One region of the Clostridium septicum genome, then DNA from elsewhere that is predicted to be linked to it. Evidence: a T-box and tRNA genes for the amino acid it is inferred to sense, from the RefSeq annotation. Region 1 holds a T-box; the other holds one or more tRNA genes.
What was found. A T-box is a leader RNA that pairs with one kind of tRNA and senses whether it is charged. The one in region 1 lies ahead of thrS (threonine--tRNA ligase), so its partner is inferred to be a tRNA-Thr.

Region 1 (6,876 bases):
ATTTATATGGAGGTTTTACAGGTCCGTTAATAGTAGGAGAAGAATATCCTATAAATATGTCTGATAGTATTAGTAAAATTAAAATAATAGATGCTAATACAAATGCACCATATGATCTAACATCAGCTAAAACTTCTTTTGATTTTTATCCAGGAAAATTAGTTCAAAAATATGAATTAACAGATTTAACTCTTAACTTAGATTTAATATTTGCAACAAATAGAACTGCATTAGTAAGAACTGAAATAGTTAATAATACTGATAAAGAACTTAACTTAAAGCTTGAATGGACTGGTAATATATTTAATAAATCACCTTATGCATTAAAGAAAGATGATGAAGGAAATAAAGTCTATGATTTAAATCAAACATTAGAGGCGAATAGTGAAGGCGTTCAAGTGAATTTTTCAAATATAAGATCAACTTGGTCCTTCTTCTCAAATGATCAAACTAAATTTGTAGTAAAGTATGAGGGGAATACTAGTACAACAGTAGATGAAAATACATATAAAACTATTTTAAATGATGTAGTTAAGATACCAAGTAAACAAAATTTTAAAACATATACTGCAGAAAGTTACACTTTTACAAGTGATGAGTTAAATAAAGAAAAAGATAAAGTAAAAGATATTTTTACAGATACAGATAAGCAATTTGCAGATAACGAAACTCGTTGGCAAGGATATATAAATCAAACATTTAAGGATGAAACAAAAACAACAGACGAAAAATATAAAAATGCAGCAGTAAAATCAATGATTACTTTAATGACTAACTGGAGAAGTGCAGCAGGGGCTCTTAAGCATGATGGAGTAATCCCATCACTATCATATAAATGGTTTGTTGGATTTTGGGCATGGGATTCATGGAAACAAGCAGTTGCAACAGCACAATTTGATGGTGAACTAGCTAAAAATAATATAAAAGCACTATTTGATTATCAAATACAAAAAGGGGATTCAATAAGACCTGAAGATGAAGGAGCTATAATTGATGCTATATTTTACAATCAAGATGAAGCAAGAGGCGGTGAAGGCGGAAATTGGAATGAAAGAAATTCAAAGCCTGCTTTAGCAGCTTGGTCAGTCTGGAATGTATATAAATCTACGGGAGATAAAGAATTTTTAAATGAGATGTATCCTAAATTAGTAGCATATCATGAGTGGTGGTATAGAAATAGAGACCATGATAAGAATGGCGTAGTTGAATATGGAGGAATGGTACATGACTTAAATAATAGCGATGAAGAAAGAATATTAGCTGCGGCATGGGAAAGTGGAATGGATAATGCTACTAGATTCGATGAAGAAGGTTATGGAGAAGGTGATATAGGTGTTAAAGTCTTTGAAAATAAAGATAAAGATGGAAAACTAGTTGGATATTCTATTAATCAAGAATCAGTTGATTTAAATGCATATCTTTATGCAGAAAAAGGATTTCTAAAATCAATGGCAGATGAGTTAGGAAAAGATAAAGACTCTAAAAAATATGAAAAGGAAGCTAAAGATCTTAAAGATTATGTAAGTAAAAATATGTATGATAAAGAAACCGGATTCTTCTATGATTTACAAATAAACGATAATGGTAGTGAAAAGAAGCTTCTTGTAAATAGAGGAAAGGGAACTGAAGGTTGGATACCTCTATGGGCTAAGATGGCAACAAAAGAAGAAGCTGAAGGTGTTAGAAAAGCTATGATGGATCCTGAAATGTTTAATACCTTTGTTCCATTACCAACAGCTTCAAAAGATAACCCTAAGTTTGATCCTAATAAATATTGGAGAGGACCTGTTTGGTTAGATCAGGCTCTATATGGTGTAGAAGCTCTTCAAAATTATGGTTATTATGATGATGCATTAACTTTATCCAAGAAATTATTTGATAATGCAGAAGGGTTAATTAGTGATGGACCTATAAGAGAAAATTATAATCCAGAAACAGGAGAAGGATTACATACTAAGAATTTTAGCTGGTCAGCCTCAGCTTATTATATAATGTATAAAGATACTTTAACAAATGATAAAACAACTTCACAAATAGGATTTGATAAGTTATCTGAATCTGATAAAGACTCATCTGTAGAAAAGGCAGAAAAATCAACAGGTGTAACTATAGCAATTGGAGTAATAGTAATAATAGCTATAGGTGGTGGGGTTATATATTATAAAAAGAAAAATGATAATAACAATAAAGAAAATTAGAATGAAGATAATTAAGTCTATTTTTGTAGACTTAATTATTTTTTTTATTTATAAATATACTTGTTAAATTTAATTAAGAGTATTATAATTTAATTAAGCAAATACTTAATTAAAACAGGGGATAAGTATGAAAGAAAAAGTTAAAGTTTTTAAAGCAGTTGGAGATGAAACAAGAATAAAAATATTAGTATTGTTATCTAAAAAAAATATATGTGCAAAAGGTATTGCAAGACATTTAAATATATCAGAAGCGGCAGTTTCTCAACATATAAAGATATTAAAAGATGTTAATTTGATAACAGGATATAAAAAGGGCTATTATGTTATTTATGACTTAAATAAAAGTGTTTTAGAAGATGCTATAGATTTTATGAGCTTATTAATAAATGATGATATAAGCTCAATTAATAATAAATTAAATATTAATGATTTTAACATTTTAAAATGTAAAAATAATTGCAAATCTAAGAAGGTTTGTTGTAAAAATTTATTAGAGGAGGATTAGATATGAGAATTTGTTTCCCAGTTAAATCAAATGAAGGAATGGAGAGTGTACCATACGGACACTTTGGATCAGCTCCACTATTTGTAATATGTGATTTAGAAAAAGATGAAGTTTCAACTGTAGATAATGGAGATTTAGAACATGAGCATGGAAAATGTCAACCTATAAAAGCATTATCAGGAGAAGTTGTAGATGCTGTAATAGTAGGAGGAATTGGTCAAGGAGCTATAGCTAAGTTAAATTCTTTAGGAATTAAAGTTTACAGAGCTGTAGAAGGAACTATAGCAGATAATATAAAAGCATTTAATGATGATAAATTACATGAGTTTTCAATGAATCATACATGTAATCATCATGGATGTTCTCATCACTAAGGTATAATATTTAATTATATTATATATTTTAAATTTACAATATAGAAATAGTCACTTACTTTTAGTAAGTGACTATTTTATTTAAATAGATTTTATTTTTCTTTATTAGCAATTTCTAATATTAATCTATTTTTTAATTCAGAAGTAGGTATAGCTCCTTCTTCACCATTTTTTCTGCTTCTTACAGCAACTTCATTATTAGCAGCTTCTTTTTCACCAACAACTAAAATATAAGGTATTCTTTCAAGTCTAGCTTCTCTAATCTTATATCCGATTTTTTCAGCTCTATAATCTCCTGAAATTCTTATTCCTGAATTTTTGAAATCTTTAACTATTGATTCAGCATAATCGTTATACTTATCTGATATTGGAAGAACTATAGCTTGAGTTGGAGCTAACCAAGTAGGGAATGCACCAGCATATTTTTCTATAAGCATTGCTAAAGTTCTTTCATAACATCCGATTGATGATCTATGAATAACATAAGGACGTTTTTTATTACCATCTTTATCTATATAAGTCATATCAAATCTTTCTGCAAGAGCAAAGTCGATTTGAATAGTTATTATTGTATCTTCTTTTCCATGAACATTTTTAAATTGGATATCTAATTTAGGTCCATAGAAAGCAGCTTCACCATCAGCTTCTATATAGTCTATATTAAGATGATCTAATATACCTTTCATTAATACTTGAGTTTCTTCCCAAGCTTTAGGATTGTTTATATACTTTTCAGTATTATTTGGATCCCATTTAGAGAATCTATAAGATATATCTCCATCTATTCCTAAAGTGCTCATTATATGATTAATTAATTCAACACAACCTTTAAATTCTTGCTCGATTTGTTCAGGTGTGCAAACTATATGACCATCAGCTAAAGTAAATTGTCTAACACGAATTAATCCATGCATTTCTCCAGAAGACTCATTTCTATAAAGAGTAGATGTTTCAGCATATCTTATAGGTAGATCTCTGTAGCTATGTTGATCTGAGTTATAAATAGCAAACTGGAATGGACAAGTCATAGGTCTTAAGGCCATAACTTCATCATCATTTTCTTCGTCGCCTAAAACAAACATTCCATCTTTATAGTGATCCCAGTGACCTGAAACTTTAAATAAATCATTTTTTGACATTGAAGGAGTTTTAGTTAGTACATAACCTCTTTTATCCTCTTCATCTTCAACCCATCTTTGTAGAGTTTGAATTATTTTAGCTCCCTTAGGCATTATTAAAGGAAGTCCTTGCCCAACATTTTCATCAGTTGTGAATATTCCAAGTTCTCTTCCAAGTTTATTATGGTCTCTTTTCTTAGCTTCTTCTAAAGCTTCTAAATAAGCATCTAAATCAGATTTCTTTAAGAAAGCAGTTCCATAAACTCTTGAAAGCATTTTATTCTTTTCGTCACCCTTCCAATAAGCTCCTGCACTTCTTATAAGTTTAATTGCTTTAACAGACTTTAATGACATTATATGAGGACCAGCACATAAATCAGTAAAGTCACCAATTTTATAGAATGAAATAACTTCATCTTTTCCCAAATCATTAATTAATTCAATTTTATAAGGCTCATTAGCTTCTTCCATAAGCTTTAAAGCTTCAGTTCTTGAAAGTTCAAATCTTTCTATTGGAGGATTTTCTTTTATTATTTTTCTCATTTCATCTTCAATTTTAACTAAATCCTCAGAAGTGAAAGATTTTTCTAAGTCAAAATCATAATAGAATCCATTATCTATTGAAGGGCCTATTGCTAACTTAGCATTAGGGAATAGTCTTTTAACTGCATAAGCTAATACATGAGAAATGCTATGTCTTAAAGCAGCTTTACCTTCTTTAGAGTCAAAAGTGCAAATAGCAAGATCAGAGTCTTTATTAACTATGTAACGTAAATCTACAACTTCTCCATTAACTATTCCACAACAAGCATTTCTAGCTAAACCTTCACTAATGGATTTAGCTATATCAAGAACTGAAACTCCAGCTTCAAATTCTTTAACTGAAGCATCTTTTAAAGTAATTTTAATCATAATAGTTTTCTCCTCTCAAAACGTAATTTATTATAAACAAAATAATAATTTAATAAATAAAAAAAGCTCTCATCACAATTTCTACATAAATAATAATATATAGAAAAGGGACGAGAGCAAAAACTTCCCGCGGTTCCACCCTTAATTACCTAATAAAATAGGCCACTTAAGTAATTATCGTAACGTGATAAAACGGACTTTATTAGAGTCACTCAGAGGTGGTTTTCAACTAAGTTCATATAAGAATACTTACACCAAGTGTATTCTCTCTCTGGAAATGAAGGATTAGTTTACTCTTCTCTTCAACGTATTTTTTTATTATTTGCTATTAATTATAATGATATAAAATATTAATGTCAACATATAAATAAAAGGATAATTAGTTAATTTCCATCTTGATTTTCTTTTATGTATTTTATATAATTAATATATAAGATAAGCAGATGTGGCGAAATTGGCAGACGCACTAGACTTAGGATCTAGCGCCATTGGCGTGGGGGTTCGACTCCCTTCATCTGCACCAAATTATATATAATTTGCGGAAGTGACTCAACGGTAGAGTGTCACCTTGCCAAGGTGAAAGTTGCGGGTTCGAATCCCGTCTTCCGCTCCAAAAAAGTAACACAATTAATTGTGTTACTTTTTTTGTTGTAATAAATTTTTAAAATAATGAAAAGTGGTAATTAAAGTCTCTCTATATTGAATAATAAGCTAATTTTTAGCTAATATTAATATTATTAAATAAACGTTCAAGTTCAAGTTCATCTAACATAGAATGGAAATAAAGTTTTCCACCCATAAGGTTTTTAATAATTTCATCTTTAAGATAACCTTCTTTATATAGCTTAAGATTTTTAATTAATCTTTTAAGAGAGCAACTAGGTAATCTTAAGATTTCTAGAAGTTCTTTTGCATTATAGTGATCTTTTGGAAGAAGCTTGTACAGTTTATCCTGTAATTCGAGTTTGTACTTTAAATCAGTTTCAATGCAATTATGAGGACCATTTTTTCCTCTGTGATGAAGGTTACAAAGATATTTATAATTTAAATCAAAATCGTATCCACCTTCATGTTTGTGGACTATATGATGAATATCTGCTGGTGCGCCGCAAATTTCACAGTGGTACAAAGCAAAGCCTCCTTTTATACTATCCTTATATAAATTATAAGGGAAAAATAGTTGAATTTCAAAGGTATTAACAGGAAGTTTTCAGAATGTTTATTCATAAAAATGATTTTTAATAACCTTTAATACGCGATGAAATAACTTGAAAAGATGGTACGTTATACTATATAATATATTATATAGTAGAAAGAAAGGTGATAAAGGTGAGACATAATTACAACTCTTTTGACTACTGGGAAAATCTTATAAGTGAGAACAAAACGATAAGAGGACATATGTTTATGGATACACCCCCAACAGATAAGAGCCTTTACATTCACACATTAATTTACTCTAGGAATAATGGTCTAAATAATATATGGAGCTATTTTCCAGATGAAAAAGCATTATTGGGGTATATTCAATATTCCTTTTTACAGGAAGCTTTTTATAAGTGGATCTATGGTAAAGATAGACTAATTTTAAAAGTACCAAATATATCAGTTGAAAAAATAATAAAAGATGCAGAAGTTAGCAAGAAAATAACTAAAGAAGAATCTGTTAAAATGACAAAGCAATTACAAATGTTGAAGAAGTGTTGGGATTTACCAACTGGAAAAGTCCTTCCCGAAATATTAAAATTCGTTAGAGAGTTTAATAGAAC
Region 2 (6,876 bases), 100 kb from region 1:
ATATTGCAGCCTTTATTTAAAGGAGAGAAATCCATGTTAGATGATTTAAGAATTAGAGAATTTACAAAGGATGAGGCTAGGCAATTAAATCCATTACAATTAGCTTTAATTGGTGATGGTGTATATGAAGTATATATAAGAAACTATATACTTGCAAAAAACACTGGATTATCAGCACATAAAATGCATGTTAAAGCTATAGGATATGTTAAAGCTAAAAGTCAATCTATGATAATGCATAATATAGAAGATACGTTAACAGAAGAAGAATTATATATATATAAAAGAGGTAGAAATGCAAAATCAGCTACAGTACCTAAAAATGCAGATGTAAGAGATTATAGAAATGCTACTGGTTTTGAGGCTTTAGTTGGGTATCTATATTTAATAGGTGATAAGGATAAATTAACAAAAATTTTAGAAAGTAGCGTAACTATTGAATTAAACTAAAGAATATAAAAGTTAGGAGTGATTTAGATGACTAAAGGAAATAGAATGGAAAGAAAAAATGCTAGATTAGAAAGAGAAATCTTTTCAAGAAATAAAAACAATACAAAGAGAGATTTTAAAGAACCAAGAAAAGGTAGAGAGTATGGTGAAACTCAAAATTCTCAAAGATACATAGATAATAAAGAAGGATATGATAAAAAGGAATCTCCGATTAGAGAAGATTTAATTATCGGTAGAAATGCTGTAATGGAAGGGTTAAAAAGTGATAGAACAATAGAATGTTTATATATTGCTAAGGGTGATGTAGAAGGATCAATTAAAGCTATAATAAATATAGCAAAAGAAAAAAAAGTAGTTATAAAAGAAGTTGATAGAAAAAAATTAGATAGTATGAGTGAAGGCTTAAATCACCAAGGTGCAATAGCTTTAGTTACCCCATTTAAATATTGCCAAGTTCATGACATATTGGCTATAGCAAAAGAAAAGAATGAAGATCCGTTTATAATAATTTTAGATGAAATAGAAGATCCACACAATTTAGGTTCAATAATAAGGACTGCGGAATTATGTGGTGCACATGGAATAATAATACCTAAAAGAAGAAATGTTGGTATAACTTCAACGGTATATAAGTGTTCGGTAGGTGCTATAGAACATATGAATATAGCTAAGGTGACAAATATAAATGCTGTAATAGATGAATTAAAAGAGTCAGGAGTTTGGATATATGGTGCTGATATAGCAGGAGTGGAATATAGTTATCAAGTTAACTTTAATGGACCTTGTGCTATAATTATTGGAAGTGAAGGAAGAGGTATATCTAAATTAACATTAAAAAAGTGCGACAAATTAGTTAAAATTCCGATGATAGGAAAAATTAACTCTTTAAATGCTTCAGTTGCAGGTGGTATAATGATGTATGAAGTATTAAAGGGTAGGTTATCAAAATAATTTTTAATAATAAAAGAGGTAAATTGTGAAGATCATATTTGTTGATGGATACAATGTAGTTAATAGCTGGCCTAATTTAAAATCAGAAAAAGAACATAATTTTCAAGGGACAAGACAAAACTTAATAGATATATTGCATAATTATGGAGTTTATAACGATTGTAAAATTGTTATAGTATTTGATGCTCATAAAGTAAGTGGAAGTATAGAAAAGAAAGAATTTATTAATAAAAATATAAGTGTAGTTTTTACCAAAGATGGAGAAACAGCAGATGCTTATATAGAAAGGGAAGTTCACAGCTTAGGAAGAAAATTTGAAGTTTATGTAGTAACTTCAGATTGGTTAGAACAGCAAACTATATTTCAAAGAGGTGCTATAAGAATATCAGCTTTAGAATTTTATAATGACATAATACAGACAGAATTAAGAATAAACAATAAAGCAAAGAAAAATATTACCGATAATAAAAATCATTTAGGTGATAATGTAAATAGTGAAGTTTTGATTAAATTGGAAGCTATGAGAAGAAGTAAATAGATTAAATGAATAAAATAATTCCAATAGGACATAATGTTAGAAAAATATATGGGTTTGAGGGGGAAAAAAGGTGGATAATAAGGGATATGTTGTAGAAACTTTTACAAACTTTGAAGACAAGTTAGATGAAGAAATTGTAGTTGAATCCCAGAAAGGAAATGTAAGAGCTCAAGAATATTTAATATCTAAATATGAAAATTTTGTAAAATCAAAATCAAAATCTTATTTTCTTATAGGGGCAGATAAAGAGGATATATATCAAGAAGGAATGATTGGTTTATATAAAGCTATTAGAGATTTCAAGCCAGATAAATTAACTAGCTTTAAAGCTTTTGCAGAATTATGTGTAACTAGACAGATTATAACTGCCATAAAAACGGCTACAAGACAAAAACATATTCCTTTAAATACATATGTATCATTAAATAAACCAATTTATGAGGAAGAATCTGATAGAACCTTATTAGATATAATTTCTGGATTTAGAATAAGTGATCCAGAAGAACTTATAATAGGTGAAGAACAAATGAAACGCATAGAAGGGGAAATGCAAAAAGTTTTATCAAGTTTAGAAATGGAAGTGCTACAGTCATATTTAGATGGGAAATCTTATCAAGAAATTGCATGCGATTTAGACAGGCAATCAAAGTCTATAGATAATGCATTACAAAGAGTAAAAAGAAAACTTGAAAAATGTTTGTATACACAGAAATAAAGTGAATATTTTTTATTGACAAAGGTTTTGAAAAATAGTAAACTTTATAATTGGTATATTAAACTATAAAGCAAGCAAGAGTGCTCACGTAGCTCAGTCGGTAGAGCGTCGCCTTGGTAAGGCGGAGGTCGTCGGTTCAATCCCGATCGTGAGCTCCAATATAGTTGAGCTTTACTTAGGTAATAATCAACATATTTTAGAAAGTACAAAACGCTAGGCAAAGTTTATTACAAAGATTAAAGGAGGAATTTACAATGGCAAAGCAAAAATTCGAAAGAAGTAAACCACACGTAAACATTGGAACAATCGGTCACGTAGACCACGGTAAGACAACATTAACAGCTGCAATCACAACTGTTTTAGCAAACAGAGGATTAGCAGAATCATTCAAATATGATGAAATTGATAAGGCTCCAGAAGAAAAAGAAAGAGGAATCACAATCAATACAGCACACGTTGAATACCAAACAGACAACAGACACTATGCACACGTTGACTGTCCAGGACATGCTGACTACGTTAAGAACATGATCACTGGAGCAGCACAAATGGATGGAGCAATCCTAGTTTGTTCAGCAGCAGACGGTCCAATGCCACAAACAAGAGAACATATACTACTAGCATCAAGAGTTGGTGTTGACTATATCGTAGTATTCTTAAACAAGGCAGATATGGTAGATGACGAAGAATTATTAGAATTAGTAGAAATGGAAGTTAGAGAATTATTATCAGAATACAACTTCCCAGGAGATGATATTCCAGTAATCAAGGGATCAGCTTTAGTAGCATTAGAAAACCCAACAGATGAAAAATCAATCGCTCCAATCTTAGAATTAATGGAAGCAGTAGATAGCTACATTCCAACACCAGAAAGAGCAACAGATAAGCCATTCTTAATGCCAGTAGAAGATGTATTCACAATAACTGGTAGAGGAACAGTTGCAACAGGAAGAGTTGAAAGAGGAGTTCTTCATGTAGGAGACGAAGTAGAAATCGTTGGATTATCAGAAGAAAGCAGAAAAGTAGTAGTAACAGGAATAGAAATGTTCAGAAAGTTACTAGACGAAGCACAAGCTGGAGATAATGTTGGAGTACTTTTAAGAGGTGTTCAAAGAACAGATATCGAAAGAGGTCAAGTATTAGCAAAGACTGGATCAGTTAAGCCACACAGCAAGTTCGTAGGTCAAGTATACGTACTTAAGAAAGAAGAAGGTGGAAGACATACTCCATTCTTCGATGGATACAGACCACAATTCTACTTCAGAACAACAGACGTTACTGGATCAATCAAATTACCAGACGGAATGGAAATGGTTATGCCAGGAGACCACATTGATATGAACGTTGAATTAATCACTCAAGTAGCAATGGATGAAGGATTAAGATTCGCTATCAGAGAAGGTGGAAGAACTGTAGGTTCAGGAGTTGTTACTAGCATAATAGAATAAGATATATATAACATTATAAGTATAGGACTGGGTTTGTTTACCTAGTCCTTTACAAGGGTTGATATATTGACATAATACTTCATTTGTGATAATGTGTTTAAGTAATTAACGAAAAGAATAACATTAGAGCAAATAAGTTTTGATATTATTTACGATAAACTGGAGGTGCAGACTGTGAGAGTAAAGATAACTTTAGCATGCACAGAGTGTAAGCAAAGAAATTACAATTCAATGAAGAACAAAAAGAATAACCCAGACAGATTAGACATGCAAAAATACTGCAAGTTCTGTAAGAAGCATACACTTCATAGAGAAACTAAATAATTAGCTGATATAGTAATTACACATGCTCACGAAAAATAAGGATGTGAAGTATAATGGCTGTTAAGGAAAATGTAAATTTAACTAAAAATCCATCAGAAAAAGGTGGAATATCTAAATTTTTTAGAGAGGTTAAGGCAGAAATTAAAAGAATAACTTGGCCTTCTAAAAATGACACTAAGAAAGCGTTAATTGCAGTTGGCGTAGTAGCTCTAATATATATAATATTAGTAGGCGGGTTAGATTATATTTTTCAAAACCTCTTTGAATTACTGTTTAAATTAAAATAAGGAGGTTTAGGTGGTTTTCACCTATAAGAAAATATGAGTGATAGAGCAAGATGGTATGTTGTACACACATACTCAGGCTATGAAAACAAAGTAAAAGCAAATCTTGAAAAGACCATCGAAAATAGAAATCTTCAAAGCTTGCTTCAAGATATACAAGTACCTATGGAGGAAGTAATAGAAGAGAAAGATGGTAAACAAAAGATTTCTCTTAAAAAGAAATTTCCTGGATATGTGTTAGTAAAGATGCTAATGACAGATGAATCATGGTACGTGGTTAGAAACACAAGAGGAGTAACAGGATTTGTTGGTCCGGCTTCAAAACCAGTGCCACTTACTGATGAAGAAGTTGAATCAATGGGAGTTATAGAAGCGCCTATCGAAATCGACTTAGAAGTAGGAGAAAGTATAAGAGTTATCTCAGGGCCATTAAAAGAATTTGTGGCAACTATTCAAGAGATAAATCTAGAAAAACGCAAAATAAAAGCGTCAATTGATATGTTCGGCAGAGAAACTCTAGCTGAATTAGATTTTACACAAGTTGAAAAATTAGTTTAATAATTATAAGCTAATGTTTTAATAAAGTGGGAGGACTAAAAAGTCCGTATTACCACAGTATAGGAGGAAAAATACATGGCTAAGAAAGTAACAGGAATGATCAAACTTCAACTTGCTGCAGGTAAGGCAACACCAGCACCACCAGTTGGTCCAGCATTAGGTCAACACGGTGTTAATATTATGGGTTTCTGTAAGGAGTTCAATGCAAAAACTGCTAACCAAGCTGGATTAATAATACCAGTAGTTATAACAGTTTACCAAGATAGATCTTTTAGTTTTATCTTAAAGACTCCTCCAGCAGCAGTTCTTATTAAAAAGGAATTAGGACTAGAAAGTGGTTCAGGAGTTCCAAACAGAACTAAGGTTGGTAAGTTATCAAAGGATCAAGTAAGAAAGATTGCTGAAATGAAGATGCCAGACTTAAATGCAGCTACAATAGAAACAGCTATGAGCATGATCGAAGGTACTGCAAGAAGTATGGGAGTAACTATTGAAGAGTAATTCGTAAAAACGTGGGAGGTAAAAACCGTTAACACCACAAAGGAGGCTAATTATGGGAAAGAATTATATTGAAAGTGCAAAATTAATAGATAAGAACGTTCTATATACTCCATCAGAAGCTTTAGACCTAGCTGTTAAAACTGCAAAGGCTAAATTTGATGAAACTATAGAATTACACGTTAGATTAGGGGTTGACCCAAGACATGCTGATCAACAAGTTAGAGGAGCAGTAGTTCTTCCTAACGGAACTGGTAAAACAGTAAGAGTATTAGTATTTGCTAAAGGCGAAAAGGCTAAAGAAGCTCAAGAAGCTGGAGCAGATTTCGTTGGAGCTGAAGATTTAGTTCAAAAGATCCAAAGCGAAAACTGGTTCGACTATGATGTAGTTGTTGCTACACCAGATATGATGGGTGTAGTTGGTAGAATTGGTAGAGTTTTAGGACCTAAAGGATTAATGCCAAACCCAAAATCAGGTACAGTTACATTTGATGTTGCTAAGGCAATAGCTGAAATAAAAGCTGGTAAGGTAGAATACAGAGTAGATAAAACTGCTATCGTTCACTGCCCAATTGGTAAGAAGTCATTTGGAGTTGAAAAATTACAACAAAACTTCCAAGCTTTAATGGATGCTTTAATCAAGGCTAAGCCAGCAGCTGCTAAGGGACAATACGTTAAATCAGTATCAGTTTCAAGCACAATGGGACCTGGAGCAAAAGTTAACCCAACAAAAGTTTTAGATTAGTATTGACATCATAGAATTTATGTAATATAATAAGTTCTGTTGTAAAAGAGAATACTGTTTCCAAAGACAGTAGGTGCCGAAAGGTTTAAAATAATTGCCTACCTAGGAATACCGAGGTTTGTAATTATTGGTCTTCCTACGTCGATGGGAAGGCCTTTCTTAATATAAAATTGCAGTTTAAAAACTGTGAGGAGGTGGACACACAGTAATGAACAAGAATAGACAAATAAAAGAAGCTAAAGTAGCTGAAATTAAAGAAAAACTTGAAAAAGCTCAAGCAGTAGTTTTAGCTGACTATCAAGGTTTAACAGTTGAAGAAGATACAGCTTTAAGAAAATCTTTAAGAGAAGCTGGTGTTGAATACA

Region 2: it encodes a tRNA-Thr, which carries the amino acid that the T-box ahead of thrS (threonine--tRNA ligase) is inferred to sense. The anticodon was not compared.

Annotation. Positions count from the first base shown of each region.
Region 1 is NZ_CP023671.1:2,089,957-2,096,832, forward strand. It holds gene CP523_RS09460 (MGH1-like glycoside hydrolase domain-containing protein) at 1-2,198, shown strand, start outside; gene CP523_RS09465 (metalloregulator ArsR/SmtB family transcription factor) at 2,326-2,703, shown strand; gene CP523_RS09470 (NifB/NifX family molybdenum-iron cluster-binding protein) at 2,706-3,077, shown strand; gene thrS (threonine--tRNA ligase) at 3,170-5,107, opposite strand; T-box leader at 5,211-5,422, opposite strand; tRNA gene CP523_RS09480 (tRNA-Leu) at 5,547-5,630, shown strand; tRNA gene CP523_RS09485 (tRNA-Gly) at 5,646-5,720, shown strand; gene CP523_RS09490 (hypothetical protein) at 5,826-6,236, opposite strand; gene CP523_RS09495 (hypothetical protein) at 6,437-6,876, shown strand, end outside.
Region 2 is NZ_CP023671.1:1,987,447-1,994,322, forward strand. It holds gene CP523_RS08885 (Mini-ribonuclease 3) at 34-450, shown strand; gene rlmB (23S rRNA (guanosine(2251)-2'-O)-methyltransferase RlmB) at 478-1,401, shown strand; gene CP523_RS08895 (NYN domain-containing protein) at 1,427-1,939, shown strand; gene sigH (RNA polymerase sporulation sigma factor SigH) at 2,010-2,654, shown strand; tRNA gene CP523_RS08905 (tRNA-Thr) at 2,737-2,812, shown strand; gene tuf (elongation factor Tu) at 2,909-4,102, shown strand; gene rpmG (50S ribosomal protein L33) at 4,277-4,426, shown strand; gene secE (preprotein translocase subunit SecE) at 4,480-4,713, shown strand; gene nusG (transcription termination/antitermination protein NusG) at 4,747-5,268, shown strand; gene rplK (50S ribosomal protein L11) at 5,344-5,769, shown strand; gene rplA (50S ribosomal protein L1) at 5,822-6,511, shown strand; ribosomal protein L10 leader region at 6,554-6,681, shown strand; gene rplJ (50S ribosomal protein L10) at 6,720-6,876, shown strand, end outside.